One region of the Halomonas sp. BL6 genome, then DNA from elsewhere that is predicted to be linked to it. Evidence: predicted binding sites of a transcription regulator. Region 1 holds the regulator's gene; each other region holds the start of a gene.
What was found. The regulator FNR, encoded in region 1, switches genes on or off when oxygen is low (the NO sensors DNR and NnrR bind a similar motif). The targets are predictions, from matches to a motif close to TTGATNTANATCAA.

Region 1 (2,271 bases):
CCATTTCTCGGGTCGACGATATTTACGCCCAAAACCCTACTCAGCTCGCCCACTATGAAGCCGCCTTGGATGAAGGTAGGCTGGCAACGATAAAAGGACTACGCTTAAATAAGGATGACCTAATAAGAAGAGACGTCATCGAGCGATTCATGTGCGATATGGCCATTGATCTCGACGCGATCGGTCAGCGTTGGCATATCGATGCGGCAGACTACTTTGCCACTGCCTTCGAGCGACTGGCGATCGCCGAACGGGATGGCCTCGTACAGCGTGAGGGCCTTCGGCTGAGCGCCACGCCGATCGGGCGATTGCTCATTCGGCATTTGGCCATGGCCTTCGACACTCACTTACAACGTCAGGATGGTCAGCGCTACTCGAAGATCGTGTGAGCGCCTTGAGCCGCCTGCCCCCTGTGCCTATGATGGCGAAAGAAGAAGGGAGACTCCTATGCCATATCCTGCCAGCCAACGACGTTCACTGCTGCAAGAGGCGCGCTGCCAGACGTGTAGTCTAAGCTCGCTGTGCTTACCGCTCGCCTTGGAGCTCGAGGATATGAGCCAGTTCGATGCGATCATTCGCCGCCGCTCGCCGTTGAAGAAAGGCGAACCCCTGTTCCGCCAAGGGGACGCTTTCACCAGTGTCTATGCGGTGCGCTCGGGTAGCTTGAAGCAGGTCACCAGCGAAGGCAACGGCCATGACCAGCTCACCAATTTCTTTCTACCCAGCGAACTAGTGGGTTTGGACGGCATCGACGAAGAGCACTACCCCGGCACGGTGATGGCTCTGGAAACGACGACGGTGTGCGAAATTCCGTTCGACCGCCTGGACTCGCTCTCCGAGGAGCTGCCCGAGCTCCGCGGCCAGCTCTATCGCAGCATGAGTAAAGAGCTGCGCGACGATCGGCGAATGATGCGTCTACTGTCGCGTAAGACCGCGGATCAGCGGCTGGCGAGCTTTTTGATTACGCTCTCTGATCGCTTCCGGCGGCGGGGCTACTCGCCATACAGCTTCCGCCTATCCATGTCCCGGGCCGATATGGGTAACTACCTGGGCCTAGCGGTCGAAACGGTCAGCCGCATTCTTAGCCGCTTTCAGCAGCAGGAGGTCGTGGCCGTCTCAGGGCGCGAGGTCAATATTTTGGACATGCAGCGCCTCATTACCCTGGCAGAAGAGGAGGCGCCAACGATCACACGTTGAAGGCTTGGATGCGTCCTTCCATCAAGGCCGCCTGCTTGGCTTCGAGACCGGCAAAGTCGAATAGCTCGCGATCGGCAAGCTGCGAGGGTGCCACGTTGGTGACTGCTTTGAACATGCTCTCCAAGCGCCCAGGATGCTTCTTGTCCCACTCCGCCAACATCTCTTTGACGATTTGTCGCTGCATGTTCGGCTGCGACCCACACAAATTACAGGGAATGATGGGAAACGCCATCTGCCGCGAAAACTCAGCAATATCCGCCTCTTTACAGTAGGCCAGCGGGCGGATCACGATGTTTTTACCGTCATCCGAGAGCAGTTTCGGCGGCATGGCTTTTAGCGTACCGCCGAAGAACATGTTCAGAAACAGCGTTTCTAGAATGTCTTCGCGATGGTGGCCGAGGGCAATCTTGTTCGCGCCGATCTCTTCGGCAAACCCATACAGCGAGCCGCGGCGCAAGCGCGAGCAGAGCGCGCAGGTGGTTTTACCCTCCGGGGTTTTCTCCTTTACCACCGAGTAGGTGTCACGCTCGAGAATGTGATACTCCACCCCCAGCTTATCCAAATACTGGGGCAAGACGTGCTCTGGGAAACCAGGCTGTTTTTGGTCCATGTTGACCGCCACCAGCGAAAAATCGACCGGCGCGTTGCGTTGCAAGTTGCGCAAAATCTCCAGCATCGTGTAGCTATCTTTGCCGCCGGAGAGGCACACCATGACCCGATCGCCATCCTCGATCATGTTGTAATCGATGATCGCGTTTCCCACTTCGCGCCGCAGGCGTTTTTGCAACTTGTTGAATTCACGCTTCTGCTTGGCATCCTGCAGCTCGTGCTGCGTGGCGGTAGGCTCGTCAGACGCGCTGTCTGACAAAGTAGGGTCAAAGTAGTCAGGTGATAACATGGTCGTCGCACTGCCGGTGGGTAAAGGAGCAGTATGTATTCTAACAACACTCCGAAGCTCTACCCAATACAAACCCTAGGCGGTCAGGGCGATCTCGCGCTGCAAACGTAGATACAGAAGTGCACTCGCGGTGGCTTCGCTGGTCACGCTAGGCCAGATCAGCCGTGGCAGCCGCC
Region 2 (2,271 bases), on a different contig from region 1:
TTCCCATGTTGCTGGCACCGCTGCGTAAAAAGCCCCACCCCATCGACTGGACGCTGGTCGACCGGCTCGCCGTGTGCGGAGGCATACGCATCGAGGATAATATCCTAGTGACAGAAGGCGGATCTGAGAACTTGACGTTATAGCCACTCCCTCGCCCAACAAAAAACGCCCGGCTTACGCGTGTAAGCCGGGCGTATATGTATCGGATTGGTTTAGAAACGGTAAGTAATACCGCCGCCGATCGTCACTGGCTCGATATCGACTTCGCCAACGGTGGCGCCAGCCGCATTGATGTCGGCGCTTACGTCCGCGTAGCTAACATAGCCGTTCAGCATGACGTTATCCGTCACTGCCAAATCCACACCCGCTTGGCCGATGGCGCCGTAGCTCTCGTCGATGCTCAAGCCAGATGGCTCGCTGGAAAAACTCGTGTAGTTCAAACCAAGACCTACGTAAGGCTGAACTTTCGAGTCCAAACCACCCATCGGGTAGTAGTTGACCAGCAGGTTCACCGGCAGACGGTCGACGCTACCTGCGCTGCCGCCCGGCGTCGTGTTCAGGTCATGTTCGAATTTTTCAGAGCTGTTGAGTTCGACGCCAAATTTGTCGCTGAACAGGTAGCCCGCACCATAAGTGAACCCACGTGCGCTTTGTACGTTGAGGTCCGCACCGCCAACATTGCCGTTACCTGAGCCCGTATCCGTTTGGGCAACACCGCCGCGAACAAACACATCGCCTGCTTCGTAGGCCATAACGGCTTGGCTCGCCATGACGGCACTGGCAGACACAATAGCGGCGGTGATCAATTTCATTTTGCTCATCAGGGTCATCCTCTTGCATCTTGCTTGGGATTGATGCTGGTCAACGCCAGCTAACCTATACAATATATAGTATAAGAACACCGTTTCCAAATTTCATGTGAAATTTTATTATAGGTTTTCTGGCTCTGATAGCTTTTGTTAACTATCGAGCTTGACAAACGAGCATAAAAAAAGTCCCCCGAAGGGGACCCAGGTGGAGCACGCCAGCTCACTCGGTGTATTGCCGGGCAGCGCCGCGGCAACGTTGCAAAGAAGGGAGAGCATTGAGTGCCGGTTGCATCGCGACCTTAATGACTCTATTCATTTGCGGGTTACCTTTTATATAGCGAGCTGCGTGCCAAAAAAATAATTTCTATTAAAAAACATAATCTTACTAAATAAATGAGTAAAGAAAGCGTTAGTTATCTCTTTACTACATGAAAAAGCGCACCAGCGGCGCGCATTTTTCGCTGCATTGCTTCATAACGAATCACTCAACCGCCACCAGCAACTAGCCTTACTGGCTTACTTGATTGCGGCCGCCGCGCTTGGCTCGATAAAGTGCCTCATCTGCTAAGACCAAGAGTCGGTCTCTGTTGTCCTCTGATACGTCGGTGCTACAGACCATACCCGCCGAGAGCGTGCACGCAAACTCCTGCTCCCCTTGGTTAAAGCGCAGGCGAGAAAAGTATTGGCGAATGTCTTCCAAGCGCTTCCGACCGTCCTCTGCGCTGCAGTGTGGCAGCACCACTAAAAACTCCTCGCCCCCATACCGGCCAATCATATCGGTTTGGCGTAGGCGCTGACGCAGCAGCGTCGCCACCGACGCAATCACGACGTCCCCTGTGGCATGGCCATAGGTATCATTCACCGATTTGAAATGGTCGATGTCCACCATGGCGACCACCACCGAATAGTGTTGTCGGAAGCCACGACATATCTCGTTGATCGCGGCACTTTTAATGCTGGCATGCTTGAGCAGCCCGGTCAGACTGTCTTTATTGAGCAGCGCCGACAGTGTGCGTGAGCGGGCCACGCGCACACGAATCGAGGCTACCAGCTGCGCAGCGAGAATGGGCTTGGTGAGGAAGTCATCGGCTCCGTGGCTGAGCGCATCTACCTGCTTACCTAAGTCCATCTCTGCCGACAAGAAGACGATGGGCAGACTACTCCACTCGTCATACTGCCGAACCACTGACGCTAAATCAGGGCCATCGTAATCCGGCATGTGCACATCCATCAGCAAGAGTTCGGGTCTAAACGAGGCGAGTTGATCGATGATATGGCGGGGATTGTCGAGGATGCGCACTTCCATCCCCGCGGCTTCTAGCACGAGCTGGTAATAAGCCGCCAGCTGTTGGTCGTCGTCCACGACGAGAATACGAGCGGGTGGCGATTGACGCTCTTGAAGAAGCTGCTCCAGACGGTTCACCAATTGCGGTATGTTCAGTGGCTTCAAAAAATAGCCATG
Region 3 (2,271 bases), on a different contig from region 1:
CCGAGACGTTGGCAAACGACCACAAGCGGTCGAGGGTACGCGGTTCGGCATCGTCTGCCAAAGCGGGTGTAGCGAGCGCCGCACCGGTCAGTAAAACGCCAGCGCCAAGCGTGACGAAAGTAGAAGAACGAGTGTGAGAGTGAGCAGTCATGGAAGCCTCAACAGGGTTGTATCTCGGAGCCAGAGGGGCTGGCGTTCCGACGTTATGGGTCGTGTGGGCTGGCGTTGATGTTAAAATTATAACATTGAGTGTTATTTTTTTAACGCTGATTTGCAAGTATCGTCACATCAACGCTATTTAAATGTGATAAGCGCATCACGGGTGGGTGACGCCAGTGAAAAGAGTGCGCAGTAGTGGAAATTGGCAGGGGCCTAGCTCAGCATAGGATGCCTGGCGGGGCGCAATGCCGATAACAAAATGAATCATAAGGAGATGCCGGACATGAACGATCGCAGCGCACAGCGCATGGCCATGCTGCAAGAAGCGCTAGCCAGCGGGGGAACCCTGCATCTTCGCGATGCCGCCGAGCTGTGCGGCGTCTCCGAAATGACCATTCGACGGGATCTCTCGACGCAGCCGTCGGCCATTAGCCTGTTGGGCGGGCGATTGGTGATGGCCAGCTACCCCGGCGTGACGCCGGTATACGATTTGACCGAGCAGCAGGCGAGCCATTACCAAGTCAAACAGCGGCTTTGTCAGCGCGCGGCCAGCTTCATCGAAGAGGGCGATACGCTGTTTATCGACTGCGGCTCAACGCTCATTCCACTGCTGGGTCAGCTTAGTCGTTTCCGAGAGCTTACCGTGGTGACCTATGCGCTCAACGTAGCCAATGCCGTCGCTGGGCTGCCCAATGTGCGCCTCGTATTGCTAGGTGGGCTTTTCTACGCGTCCTCTCAATCGTTTGGCAGCGACGGCATGGGCGCGGCCATCGAGCGCTTGGGCATCAACAAGGCGCTGATCTCTGCTGCCGGCGTGGATTGCGAACGAGGCGTAAGCTGCTTTCATTTTCACGAAGTAGGGCCAAAGCAAGCGGCCATTGCCACGGCTATGCAGCGACTGTTGGTGGTCGATGCCAGCAAATTTGGCGTGGTGCGCCCGGCCTATTTTGCCTCGCTGGAAGACTTCGATGTCATCGTCACCGACGACGAGCGCGCCCCTGGTTTGCTGGAGCGCCATCCGCTGCCCGCGCTTAACGTCACGCTCGCCTAATGAAAGACGGTCGAAGCCCCGTATCGCCCTCTTCAAACCGGTGTGCGGGGTGCGGCATAACGTCTCTTTCTGATTGACTCAGATCAATAGAAAATACTTTAGTCTTAGTTGATGCGCATCAGCGCATGGCCGAGGCTCGCCACCAACCCCATGCGGTGGCGCATATTTTTCCCGGAGCAACGCTTACGCTCTCACTGTTCTGGGAAAAGTATGGGGTGATAGTTAGCTTGCTATATAGCTGGCTAGTTAGCCAGCCAAACAGCAGGCTGTTTTAAACAACTCTCTGATGAGATCACACCATGCAACTACCTACCCACTGGCGCAGGCGAGGCACGTTTGTGCTCGTCGTATTGTGCTTGCTGTTAACGGGCTGCAGTTCTGCATTGCTGGATCCGAAGGGGCAGATTGGCGTCGAGCAGCGCTCGCTGATTCTGACCTCCTTTGGGTTGATGCTGATCGTGGTCATTCCGGTCATCGTGATGACGCTTTTGTTCGGCTGGCGTTACCGCCGCAGCAACCGCGTTGCCAAGTATCTGCCGGATTGGGCGCACTCCAATGCCATCGAGGCGGCGGTTTGGACCGTTCCCTGCTTGATCATTGCCGTTCTCGCCTTCCTTACCTGGAAAACCTCTCACAGCCTGGACCCCCACAAGCCGATCGAAGGCAGCGTGGAACCCATGGAGATTCAAGCCGTCGCGTTGGATTGGAAATGGCTGTTCATCTATCCCGAACAGGGGATTGCCAGTGTCAACGAGTTGGCGTTCCCAGTGGATACGCCGGTGCGCTTCCGGGTGAGCTCTGGTTCGGTGATGAACGCCTTCTTCATTCCACGTCTGGGCAGCCAGATCTACGCCATGGCGGGCATGGATAACGACGTTCACCTGATTGCCGACGAAGAGGGCGTCTATCCCGGCCGCTCCACCAACTACAGCGGTGCTGGCTTCTCTGGCATGACCTTCGATGCCCACGTCACCTCTTCGGCGGAATTCGACGCCTGGGTGGACAACGTGCGTGCCGCCGATGACACCCTGACCTTCCCGGACGGTTACGAAGCCCTAGCG

Region 2: a site for FNR is predicted at 852-865, ahead of FHJ80_RS15085 (OmpW family protein). Genes of this name have one in related genera too.
Region 3: a site for FNR is predicted at 1,284-1,297, ahead of cyoA (ubiquinol oxidase subunit II). Genes of this name have one in related genera too.

What each region holds. Positions count from the first base shown of each region.
Region 1 covers NZ_VDGL01000003.1:144,528-146,798, reverse strand. The annotation lists gene hemN (oxygen-independent coproporphyrinogen III oxidase) at 1-389, shown strand, start outside; gene fnr (fumarate/nitrate reduction transcriptional regulator Fnr) at 448-1,197, shown strand; gene ttcA (tRNA 2-thiocytidine(32) synthetase TtcA) at 1,187-2,095, opposite strand; gene FHJ80_RS07400 (DNA polymerase III subunit epsilon) at 2,171-2,271, opposite strand, start outside.
Region 2 covers NZ_VDGL01000007.1:157,721-159,991, forward strand. The annotation lists gene pepQ (Xaa-Pro dipeptidase) at 1-143, shown strand, start outside; gene FHJ80_RS15085 (OmpW family protein) at 213-821, opposite strand; gene FHJ80_RS15090 (diguanylate cyclase) at 1,318-2,271, opposite strand, start outside.
Region 3 covers NZ_VDGL01000001.1:320,783-323,053, forward strand. The annotation lists gene FHJ80_RS01425 (outer membrane protein OmpK) at 1-151, opposite strand, end outside; gene FHJ80_RS01430 (DeoR/GlpR family DNA-binding transcription regulator) at 443-1,210, shown strand; gene cyoA (ubiquinol oxidase subunit II) at 1,510-2,271, shown strand, end outside.